Regions from separate parts of the Amnibacterium soli genome, predicted to be linked through region 2. Evidence: predicted binding sites of a transcription regulator. Region 2 holds the regulator's gene; the other holds the start of a gene.

Region 1 (5,749 bases), on a different contig from region 2:
GCCGGTTCACCCGCGCGTACTTCTCCCGCACGCGCCGGAGGTAGGTCTTCGCGGTCTCGAACTGCACGTGCATCTCGACGGCGACCTCGTTGGTCGACCGTCCGGAGGCGTAGAGGCGCAGCGCGGCCTCCTCGCCGAGGCTCAGGCGGGGGCGCTGCACCTGCTCCGCCGCGCGCGGGAGGGGGCGCCAGTCGCGCTGCACGGCGCGTCCGCCCGTGAGGCCCATCACCTCGCGGGCGACGGCGAGCACCTCCGCCAGCGGCCGGGACTTGCCGAGGAACGCCGCGGCACCGGCGCGCAGCGCGCGCTCCCGCAGGTCCGGGGTGTCGAGGCCCGTCAGCACGATCACGGTCGCACCGGCGGCGCGGCAGGTGCGCACGCGCGCCTCGATCGACACGGGCTCCCGCAGCTGCACGTCGATCAGCACGAGGTCCGTCGGGAAGGCAGGGCTGTGCACGAGCTGCAGCCAGGACGTGGCGGTCAGCGCGACCTCGAAGTCGGGAGCGTTCGCCCGCAGCCAGGACGCCATGCTGTCGAGCAGCACCTCGTGGTCGTCGAGCAGGGCGACGCGCACCGCCCGCTTCGGCAGGCCCCGCGGCGGCGCCGCGGGGGTGGCGCGCCCCGCGCGGGCCGCACCGCCGATCACGGTCGGTGCGGGAGGCTGCTCGTGCTCGGCGGGCATGGCGCTCCTGGCGGGGTGTCGGACGGCGGGGGACGCCGCTCGCGCCCCTGTCCCCCGAGGATGCCGGAGGGGCGGTCCGAACGGTCGACGCCCGGCCGTCTCCGCCGGAACCGGGCTCAGAAGAGCATCGGCTGCGCCGCCGCCTCCGTCGCGCGCACGATGCCAGCGGAGCGCGACCGCGTGGTCCCGGTCGTGTCGTCCACCGCGCCGCGGCGCAGGCCGTGCCGCTCGAGCAGCGGCTCGATCCGCTCCGCCAGATGGCGCCGGTACGCCTTCGGCGCGTACGGCCCGGTGGCGTAGAGCCGCTGGTACGCGGCGTCGTGCTGCGGGAAGTGCTCGTGCAGCCATGCCAGGTACCACTGCCGCACGCCGGGCTTCAGGTGCAGCGCGGTCCAGACGACGTAGGAGGCGCCCGCGGCCGCGATCGCCGCCAGCGCGTCGTCGAGCTGCTCGACCGAGTCGGTCAGGTGCGGCAGCACCGGCATCAGGAACACCCCGCACTCGAGCCCCGCGTCCCGCGCCGCGCGCACGGTCGCGAGGCGCGCGGCGGCGGAGGGGGTGCCGGGCTCCACGAGCGCCTGCAGCTGCGGGTCGAAGATCGCGACCGACATCGCGAGGTCGACCGGACCGTGCTCCGCGATGCGGGCGAGCAGCGGCAGGTCCCGCCGCAGCAGGGTCCCCTTGGTCAGCAGCGACACCGGTGTCGCCGCCTCCGCGAGCGCCTCGAGGATCCCCGGCATCAGCCGGTACCGCCCCTCCGCCCGCTGGTACGGGTCGGTGTTGGTGCCGAGCGCGACCGGTGAGCCCTTCCAGGAGGCGCGGTGCAGCTCCGTCCGGAGTACCTCCGCGACGTTGACCTTCACCACGACCTCGGCGTCGAACGCGCCGGGGTCGTCGAACTCGAGGTAGCGGTGCGTCGGCCGGGCGAAGCAGTAGACGCAGGCGTGGGAGCAGCCCCGGTAGGGGTTGATGGTCCAGCCGTACGGCGTGCCCGGCACGCTGCCCGGCACCTTGTTCAGCGCCGACTTCGCCCGCACCTCGTAGAAGGTCATGCCGGCGAACTCGGGCGTCCGGCTCGTGCGCACCAGGTCGTGCACCTTCGCGAGCCCGGGCAGCGCGTCCGTCGGCTCGGCCCCGACCTGCTGTCCCGCCCATCGCATGCACCCATTCGAACACGCGTTCGAACAAGACGCAAGTCGTGGCAGGGAACGTCTGTTCACGGATACGGGGATCGGCGAGGCCGATCCCCGTATCCGTGAACGGACAGCGCGCGGTCTACGCGGTGAGGCCCAGGGTCTTCGCAGTCGACTCCTGGATGCGGCGGGCGTTGCGCGGATCGTCGGAGAGCAGCGCGCCGTAGGTCGGGATGAGGCGACGCAGCTCGGGCTCCCACGCGGCCAGCCGGTCCGGGAAGGAGCGGCGCAGCACGTCGAGCATGATCGCCGCCGCGGTGGAGGCGCCGGGCGAGGCGCCGAGCAGGCCGGCGATGGTGCCGTCGGCCCCGCTGACGACCTCCGTGCCGAACTGCAGCACGCCGCCCTTCTTCGGGTCCTTCTTGATCACCTGCGCGCGCTGGCCGGCGCCGAGCGAGTACCAGTCCTTCGGATCGGCGTCGGGGAAGAACTCCTGCAACGAGCCGAACTTGGCCTTCTTCGACTTCGTCAGCTCGCGGACGAGGTACCGCACCAGCGCGAAGTTGTCCTTGGCCACCGCGAGCAGCGGGATCAGGTTGTGCGGGCGCACGGACAGCGGCAGGTCGAGCAGGCCGCCGTGCTTCAGGAACCGCGGCGAGAGACCCGCGTACGGCCCGAACAGCAGGGAGGCCCTGCCGTCGACGATCCGGGTGTCCAGGTGCGGCACGCTCATCGGCGGGGCGCCGATGGAGGCCTTGCCGTAGACCTTCGCGCGGTGCTTCGCCACGAGGTCGGGGTCGTCCGCGCGCAGCCACTGGCCGCTGATCGGGAACAGGCCGTAGCCCCGCGCCTCCGGGATCCCGGCCTTCTGCAGCAGCTTGAGCGCCCAGCCGCCGGCGCCGACGAACACGAAGCGGGCGTTCACCTCGCGCTGGTCGCTGCCGACCAGGTGGCGCGACCGCACCCGCCAGGTGCCGTCCTTCTGCCGCTTCAGCTTCGTGACCTCGGTGTTCAGCAGGAGGTCGGCGCCGTCGTCGACGAGCCCGTCCATCAGCGCGCGGGTCAGCGCGCCGAAGTCGACGTCCGTGCCCGACTCGGCGCGGGTCGCGGCGACGGGCTGGGACTTGTCCCGGCCCACCATGAGCAGCGGCGCCCAGTCGTGGATCACCTTGGGGTCCTCGGAGAACTGCATCTCCGCGAACAGCGGGTGGTCGGTCAGCGCCTCCCACCGGCGGCGGAGGTAGTCCACGTGCTCCGCGCCGCGGACGAACGTCATGTGCGGCGTCGAGTTGATGAAGAAGGTGCCGGACGGCAGGCGGGTCTGCTCGGCGAGCGACGCCCAGAACTCGCGCGAGATCTGGAACTGCTCGTTGACCTTGACGGCGCTCGTGATGTCGATCGAGCCGTCGGGCCGCTCGGGCGTGTAGTTCAGCTCGCACAGCGCCGCGTGCCCGGTGCCGGCGTTGTTCCAGGGGTTGCTGCTCTCCTGCGCCACCCGGCCGAGCCGCTCGTAGATGCGGATCTTCCAGTCGGGCTGCAACGCGTGCAGCAGCGTCCCGAGGGTGGCGCTCATGATGCCGCCGCCGATCAGGACGACGTCGATCGTCTCGTCCTGCGCCACGCCAGCAGCCTATCCCGGCGGGGTCGGGGGACCCGGCGCCGGGCGCGGATCAGGCGCCCACGACGAGGGCCGCCACGAGCACCGAGGCGAGGCCCGCGACGGACACCACGCACTCCATCAGCGACCACGACTTCAGGGTCTGCGGGATCGACAGCTTGAAGAACTGGCTGACGAGCCAGAACCCGGCGTCGTTGACGTGGGAGAGGAAGACGGAGCCGGCGCCGATCGCGAGCACCATGAGGGAGATCATCGGCGCGCTCATCCCCTCCGTGAGCGGCTGGAGGATGCCGGCGGCCGTCACCGTGGCCACCGTCGCGGAGCCGGTGGCGACGCGGATCAGGGCGGCGACCGCCCACGCGACGAGCAGCGCGGTGATGCCCTGCCCCTGCGCGACCCGGGCGATGACGCTGCCGATGCCGGTGTCGATCAGCACCTGCTTGAAGCCGCCGCCCGCGCCCACGATCAGCAGGATCCCCGCGATGGGCGGCAGGGACTCCGTCAGCGTCGTCGAGATCCGCGACCGGTCCATCCGCGCGGGCAGGGCCAGCAGGAGGAAGCCGGCGACGAGCGCGATGGTGAGGGCGACGGTGGGCGTGCCGACGAAGGCCGCCACGGTCTTCCAGGCGGCGTCGGAGTCGGGCGCGACGATGTTCGCGATCGCGCCCACGAGCAGCAGCGCGACGGGCAGCAGCACGCTGATGAGCGCGAGCGCGAAGGGCGGGCGCGGTCCGCCGCCTTCGAGCCGATCGTCGTACTGGGAGTCGGGCGCGTCGACGGGCACGAGCCGGGCGACGAGGTAGCTGAGCACCGGTCCCGCGATCACGACCGTCGGGATCGCCACGATGATGCCGAGGATCAGGGTGTCGCCCAGGTTCGCCTTCAGGCCGGCGATGGCGACGAGCGGGCCGGGGTGCGGCGGCACGAAGCCGTGCATCGCGGACAGCCCGGCGAGGGTCGGGATCGCGACGGACATCAGCCGGACCTCCGCCCGCTTCGCGACGAGCAGGATGATCGGCACGAGCAGCACGAGGCCGATCTCGAAGAACATCGGCAGCCCGATCAGCGCGCCGATGAGCCCCATGATCCACGGCAGCGAGCGCGGGCCCGCCCGGGAGACCAGGGTGTCGACGATGCGGCCGGCGCCGCCGGAGTCGGCGAGGAGGCGCCCGTACATGCCGCCGAGCCCGATCAGGATGCCGACGGAGGCGGACGTGTCGCCGAAGCCCTTGGCGAAGCTGTCGATGACGGCGGGGCCGGCCTCGCCCGCGACGAGCCCCGTCGTCAGCCCGCCGAGCAGCAGCGCGAGGAACGGGTGGACCTTCAGCCAGGTGATCAGCGTCACGATGACCGCGATGCCGATCAGCGCCGCGATCACCAGCTGCGGTTCGCTCCCGGTCGGTCTCGCTGCCTGCAGGAGCTCCATGGGCGGCACCCGGTCCTCTCGGTTCCGCAGGAGTCTGCCGAGCGCCGCCGGTGAGCAGCCTTGGAGACCTCAGGACGCGGCGAACGCGGCGGCCAGCACGTCGCCGCCCGTGCGGCCGAACCACATCAGCGCCACGGCCACCGCGGTCGCGCCGGCGAGCGCGAGCAGCACGGAGGCGAGCAGCTGCGTCGGCCGGCGCACGGGCACGCGGTCCCGGCGCAGGGCGACGAGCACCGACGAGCCCGTCACCGCGGTGAGCACCCCGAGCCCGACGAGCAGCACGACCGCGTAGAACGCCGCGACCGCGAGCCAGAGGAGGACCACGGGCTCAGTCCAGCACGAACCGGCGGTGCGCGCCTCCCCCGGATCCCTGGGCAGGCGCCGGACCGGTCAGCGTCGGGCGAGGTCCGCTGCGACGAGCTCGGCGATCTGCACCGCGTTCAGGGCGGCGCCCTTGCGCAGGTTGTCGTTGCTGACGAAGAGCGCGAGGCCGCGCTCGGTCGGCGCGCCCTCGTCTCGGCGGATGCGCCCGACGAAGCTCGGGTCCTGGCCCGCGGCCTCGAGCGGCGTGGGCACGTCCGTCAGCACGACCCCGGGGGCGTCGGCGAGCAGCTCGCGAGCGCGCTCGGGCGTGAGCGGCCGGGCGAACTCGGCGTTGATCGACAGCGAGTGCCCCGTGAACACGGGCACGCGCACGCAGGTGCCGGAGACGAGCAGGTCGGGGATCCCGAGGATCTTGCGGCTCTCGTTGCGGAGCTTCTGCTCCTCGTCCGTCTCGTCGCGGCCGTCGTCGACGAGGTTCCCGGCGAACGGGATCACGTCGAAGGCGATGGGCCGCACGTACTTCTGCGGCTCGCCCAGGTCGACGGAGGAGCCGTCGTGCACGAGCG
Region 2 (5,749 bases):
CGCGATGAGCCCCGTGCGGTCCCGGCCGCCGGCGCAGTGGAACAGCACGGCGCCCGGGGGTGCGGTCGCGATCGCGGACAGGACCGCGACGGTGCGCTCCGGCATCGCGGCCAGGTGCGGCAGGTAGTAGAGCGGCGTCCCGACGAGCCCGTCGTCCCAGTAGCCGGCCCAGAACGCGGCGTGCTCGAGCCCGTCGTGGTCGACGTGCAGGTCCACCGTCCCGGCGGGCACCGCGGCGCGGTGGTCCGCGCGCTCGCCGGGCTGCCGCAGATCGAGGACGGTGCGCACCCCGTGGGCCCGCAGCGCCGTCCACCCGCCGTCCGGCACCCGGTCCGGCTGCTCGGAGCGCACGAAGACGCCGCTCGGCGTGGTGCCGCCGCCCCGCCGCGGCAGCCCGTCGAGATCCCGCGCGTTGTGCAGTCCCTCGACCCGCAGCGGCTCAGACATCGCGGTGCTGCGTGAGCAGCAGCGCGGGCACCCACACCACGGCCAGCCAGCCCGCGAGGGCGAGCAGCGCGGCCCACAGCGCCATCGAGGCTTCGGCGGGTCGCGTGAAGAGCACGCCACCCGCGTTGGAGAGCAGGAGGTCGTTCGCGTGCAGGGCCCACTCCGCCTGGAGCGCACCCGCGATGAGCGCCAGGATGATCGGCGCGACGAAGAGCAGCGCCGTCAGCACGGTGATCCCGGCCGCGGAGGCGCGCACGAGCGCGCCCAGCCCGACGGCGAACGCGCCGATCACCGCGAGGTACACGGCCCCACCGATCAGCACGCCGACCGCCTCGCCGTCCAGCCCGACGGAGACGCCCTTGCCGCCGTAGAGCACCGCGATGAGCCCGAAGCTGCCGAACGTGATGACCGCCCCGAGCACGAACGACCAGGCGGCCACGACCAGCGCCTTGGCCACGAGCGCGGGCCAGCGGCGCGGCACGGCGGTGTAGGACGAGCGGATCTGCAGCGTCGCGTACTCGCCGCCGATCGCGAGCACGCCGAGCACGCCGACGACCAGCGCGACGAAGCTGAGGCTGACGGTCGAGCCGTCCAGCGCCGTCGCCGTGCCGCCCTGCGAGCCCGGGTCCACCGCGGCGCCGAAGAGCAGCGCCGTGAGCGCGGCGAGCAGCAGCGCGACCGCGGTGGTCCAGAAGGTGCTGCGGACGGTCACGAGCTTCAGCCACTCCGAGCGGAGCACGCGGCCGAAGCCGACGCCGCCGGTGCCCGCGGGAGCGGCCGCCGTCGCCGCGGTCACGCCGCGCTCCCGGCCGTCGTCGGCTCGGCGCTGCGGTACTCGACCTCGTCCGCGGTCATCGACATGTAGACCTCCTCCAGGGACGAGCCCACGGTCGTGAGCTCGTGCAGCGCGATGCCGGCGCCCGCCGCCAGCTCGCCGACCGCGGCCGCATCGAGCCCCCGCACGTCGAAGCGCTCGCCGGCGTCCGGCGCGGTCGTGCCGCCTCGCGCCCGCAGCAGCGCGGCCAGCTCGGTGCCGCGCGGCGAGGCGACGCTCACCCGCGACCCGCCGCCGGCGATGAGCTCCGCGATCGGGGTGTCCGCGAGCACGCGGCCCCTGCCGAGCACGATGACGTGGTCGGCGGTCTGCGCCATCTCGCTCATCAGGTGCGACGACAGCAGCACCGTGCGGCCCTCCGCCGCGAGGGCGCGGACGAACGTGCGCACCCACCGCACGCCGTCGGGGTCGAGCCCGTTGACCGGCTCGTCGAGGATCAGCGTGGCCGGGTCGCCGAGCAGCGCGGCCGCGATGCCGAGCCGCTGGCCCATGCCGAGGGAGAACCCGCCGACGCGCTTGTCCGCGACGTCGGTCAGGCCCGCGAGGCCGATCACCTCCTGGACCCGCCGGTCCGGGATGCCGTGGGTCGCCGCCAGCACGCGGAGGTGGTTCCGGGCGGTGCGTCCGCGGTGCGCGGCCCGCGCCTCGAGCAGCGCACCGACCTCGTGCAGCGGGGCTCCGTGGTCGCGGTAGCGCCGCCCGTTCACCACGACGGAGCCGGCGGTCGGGGCGTCGAGGCCCACGATCATCCGCATCGTCGTCGACTTGCCGGCGCCGTTCGGGCCCAGGAAGCCCGTGACCACGCCGGGCCGGACCCGGAAGTCGATCCCCGCCACGGCGGTCCTCGCGCCGTAGCGCTTCACCAGTCCGGTCGCCTCGATCACGCCGCCCTCCCGGGCGTCGGTCGATCCGCGCACCCCGGACCACCGTAGGAGGGGCCGCGGACGGGCGGGTCGTTCCGACCCCAAGTTCATCCGAGCGGAGGAGGGGGCTCCCGCGGCACGGCGCCGCGGGAGCCCGCGCTCACACGGAGCGGAGGATCGCGACGACCTTGCCGAGCACCACGGCCTCGTCGCCGAGGATCGGCTCGAACGCGCTGTTGCGCGGCAGCAGCCAGGTGTGGCCGTCGCGCTGGCGGAACACCTTCACGGTCGCCTCGCCGTCGAGCATCGCCGCGACGATGTCGCCGTTGTCCGCGGTCTGCTGCGACCGCACGACGACCCAGTCGCCGTCGCAGATGGCGGCCTCGATCATCGACTCGCCGACGACCTTGAGCATGAAGAGGTCGCCCTTGCCGACGAGCTGGCGGGGGAGCGGGAAGACCTCGTCGATCTGCTGCTCCGCCGTGATCGGGATGCCCGCGGCGATCCGGCCGACGAGGGGCACCATCGCGGCGTCGCCGAAGGGCACGGAGGGCGCGTCCGCCTCCACGGTGGTCGACGTCGGCACCGGGATGATCACCTCGAGCGCCCGCGGGCGCTTCGGGTCGCGGCGCAGGTAGCCCGAGAGCTCGAGCTGCTTCAGCTGGTGGGTGACGCTCGAGAGCGACGCGAGGCCGACCGCGTCGCCGATCTCGCGCATGCTCGGCGGGTAGCCGCGGGTCGCGACGGACCGCTGGATCGCCTCGAGGATGGCCTGCTGCTTCGGCGACAGCGAGGTGCGCCGTCGGGTGCGGCGCTCGGTGCCCACCGCGGTCCCGGTGGGCGCAGTGCCGGTCTGCTCGTCCGTCATCGGTCCTCCACGCTCCCGCGTCCCCGCGCGACCCCTGATCGGGAGTCACACCGATGTTATTCGCTCGGCCCGTCCAGCGCAAACATGTGTTCGAGACTCCGTCCGCCGCTGTCGGTGCCCCGCTCGAAGATGTGCTTGCCCGTTCGAACACTCGAAGCTATGTTCGAACACGACGGCGGATGCGGGAGGGGATCGCGATGTTCACGGTGCAGAACGACTGGGTCACGTACGAGGAAGCGGTCGAGCCCGTGGCCGTGCGCCGCGTCGCCGTCCGGGGCGGGGCGGCCTGCGCGCAGCGGCTGCCGGTGGCGCGCGATCCGCGCGCCGTGCCGGCGCCGCAGCGCGCGGCCGCCCGCGCCGCGGCTCCGGCCGCTCCGGTGGGCGGGACCGCACGGGACGCCCGACGGGCCGAGCGCAGGCGGCTGCGCCTGACCCGCCGCGGGCGGGTGGTGCTGGTCGTGCTGCCGACGCTCCTGGCGCTCTCGGGCGTCCTCCTCGCGGCGGCGCCCGGCACCGCCGAGGCGGCGCCCCGGGTCGAGCCCGCCCGCACGGTGGTCGTCGGCACCGGTGACAGCCTCTGGTCGATCGCGGAGCGCGTGGCGCCCCGCACCGACCCCCGCATCACCGTGGCCGCGCTCGAGCGCGCGAACGGGCTGCGCGACGGCGTCGTCGCCGCGGGCGCGACCCTGGTGCTGCCCCTGCCCTGAGCCCGACGGGCCACCGGGGAGTCCGCACGGCGCCGTCTGCGAGAATCGTGGACGTGACCTCGCTCGCGGATCTGCCGCTGCGTCCCGACCTCGTCGGTCGGACCGCCTACGGCGCCCCTCAGCTGCACGTGCCCGTGACGCTCAACGTGAACGAGAACACCCATCCGGTGCCGGACGAGGTGCGCGCCGAGATCGTGCAGCGCGTCGCCGCGGCCCTCGACGAGGTCAACCGCTACCCGGACCGGGAGTTCACGGCGCTGCGCGAGGCCCTCGCCGGCTACCTCGGCCACGGGCTGAGCCCGGCGCAGCTCTGGGCGGCGAACGGCTCGAACGAGGTGCTGCAGCACGTCTTCCAGGCGTTCGGCGGTCCGGGCCGCACGCTCCTGACGTTCCCGCCGACCTACTCCATGTACCCGAACTACGCGGTGACGAGCGGCACGGCCGTCGTCGAGGGCGTGCGGGACGACGACTTCCGGCTCTCGCCCGAGACCGTGGTGCACGAGATCGAGCGGGTGCGGCCGGACATCGTGATCCTGGCCGCCCCGAACAACCCGACGGGCACACCGGTCGGGCTCGACACGATCCGCGCCGCGTACGACGCGACCGACGGCGTGCTCGTCGTCGACGAGGCCTACGGCGAGTTCATGCCGGCGGACGCCCCGAGCGCGCTGACCCTGCTGCCCGGCAGGCCGCGCCTCGCGGTGTCGCGCACCATGAGCAAGGCGTTCGCCTTCGCCGGCGCCCGGCTGGGCTACCTCGCGGCCGACCCGGCGTTCACCGACGCGCTCCGGCTGGTCCGCCTGCCGTACCACCTGTCCGCGATCACGCAGGCCGCCGCGCTCGGCGCGCTCGCCCACGCCCCGCTCATGCTGCGGATGGTGGACGAGATCCGGGTGCAGCGGGACCGCACCGCGGCGGGGCTGGAGGCGCTCGGCTACCGCGTCTGGCCGAGCTGGACGAACTTCCTGCTGTTCGGCGGCGTCGACGACCCTGCGGCGCTCTGGCAGGGCCTCCTCGACCGCGGCGTGCTGATCCGCGACCTCGCGATCCCCGGCGCGCTGCGCGTCAGCGCGGGCACCGCAGCCGAGACCGACGCGTTCCTCGACGCGATGGCCGCCCTCACGCCGGTGGGTGCCCGATGACCCGCACCGCCTCCCGCTCCCGGTCCACCTCCGAGTCGTCGGTCGAGCTGTCGATCGACCTGGACGGCACCGGCGCCTCGCGCGTTCGCACCTCCGTGCCGTTCCTCGACCACCTGCTGACCGCGTTCGCGAAGCACTCGCTGACGGACCTGACCGTGACCGCCTCCGGCGACACCGAGATCGACGTGCACCACACGGCCGAGGACGTCGGCATCGTGCTCGGCGACGCGATCCGGGAGGCGCTCGGCGACAAGCGCGGCATCGCGCGGTACGGCGACGCGACCGTGCCCCTCGACGAGGCGCTGACGCGCGCGGTCGTCGACCTGTCGGGCCGTCCGTACCTCGTGCACGGCGGCGAGCCCGCGGGCTTCGAGCTGCACCTGATCGGCGGGCACTTCACCGGCTCGATGGTGCGGCACGTCTTCGAGGCGATCGTCTTCAACGCCCGCATGACCGCGCACGTCGACGTGCTCGCGGGCCGCGACCCGCACCACATCGCCGAGAGCGAGTTCAAGGCCTTCGCCCGCGCCTTCCGCGCGGCGAAGGCGTACGACCCGCTGGTGGCGGGCGTGCCCTCCACCAAGGGCGCGCTGTGACCGGGTCCGCCAAGCGCGTGGTGGTGTTCGACTACGGCAGCGGCAACGTGCACTCCGCCGTCAAGGCGCTCGAGGCCGCGGGCGCGGACGTCGAGCTGACGGCCGACCGCGCCGCGGTGCAGGAGGCGGACGGCCTCTACGTCCCCGGCGTCGGCGCGTTCGGCGCGGTGATGGCCGGGCTGCAGGCGGCCCGCGGTCCGGAGCTGATCGAGCGGCGCCTCGCAGGAGGCCGTCCGGTGCTCGGAGTCTGCGTGGGCCTGCAGGTGCTGTTCGACCGCGGCCTCGAGGGCC

The links. The regulator LexA, encoded in region 2, represses DNA repair genes until DNA is damaged. The targets are predictions, from matches to a motif close to TCGAACANNTGTTCGA.
Region 1: the regulator LexA is predicted to act here: its motif matches at 1,851-1,866, upstream of ABEA53_RS14885 (Rv2578c family radical SAM protein).

What each region holds. Positions count from the first base shown of each region.
Region 1 covers NZ_BAABLP010000006.1:371,741-377,489, forward strand. Annotated here, with positions in the region: gene ABEA53_RS14880 (DNA-binding response regulator) at 1-682, opposite strand, end outside; gene ABEA53_RS14885 (Rv2578c family radical SAM protein) at 799-1,842, opposite strand; gene ABEA53_RS14890 (malate:quinone oxidoreductase) at 1,958-3,436, opposite strand; gene ABEA53_RS14895 (GntP family permease) at 3,486-4,859, opposite strand; gene ABEA53_RS14900 (hypothetical protein) at 4,929-5,183, opposite strand; gene ABEA53_RS14905 (aspartate-semialdehyde dehydrogenase) at 5,250-5,749, opposite strand, start outside.
Region 2 covers NZ_BAABLP010000001.1:758,481-764,229, forward strand. Annotated here, with positions in the region: gene ABEA53_RS03735 (tyrosine-protein phosphatase) at 1-447, opposite strand, end outside; gene ABEA53_RS03740 (hypothetical protein) at 440-1,243, opposite strand; gene ABEA53_RS03745 (ABC transporter ATP-binding protein) at 1,240-2,166, opposite strand; gene lexA (transcriptional repressor LexA) at 2,306-3,013, opposite strand; gene ABEA53_RS03755 (LysM peptidoglycan-binding domain-containing protein) at 3,211-3,720, shown strand; gene ABEA53_RS03760 (histidinol-phosphate transaminase) at 3,774-4,862, shown strand; gene hisB (imidazoleglycerol-phosphate dehydratase HisB) at 4,859-5,458, shown strand; gene hisH (imidazole glycerol phosphate synthase subunit HisH) at 5,455-5,749, shown strand, end outside.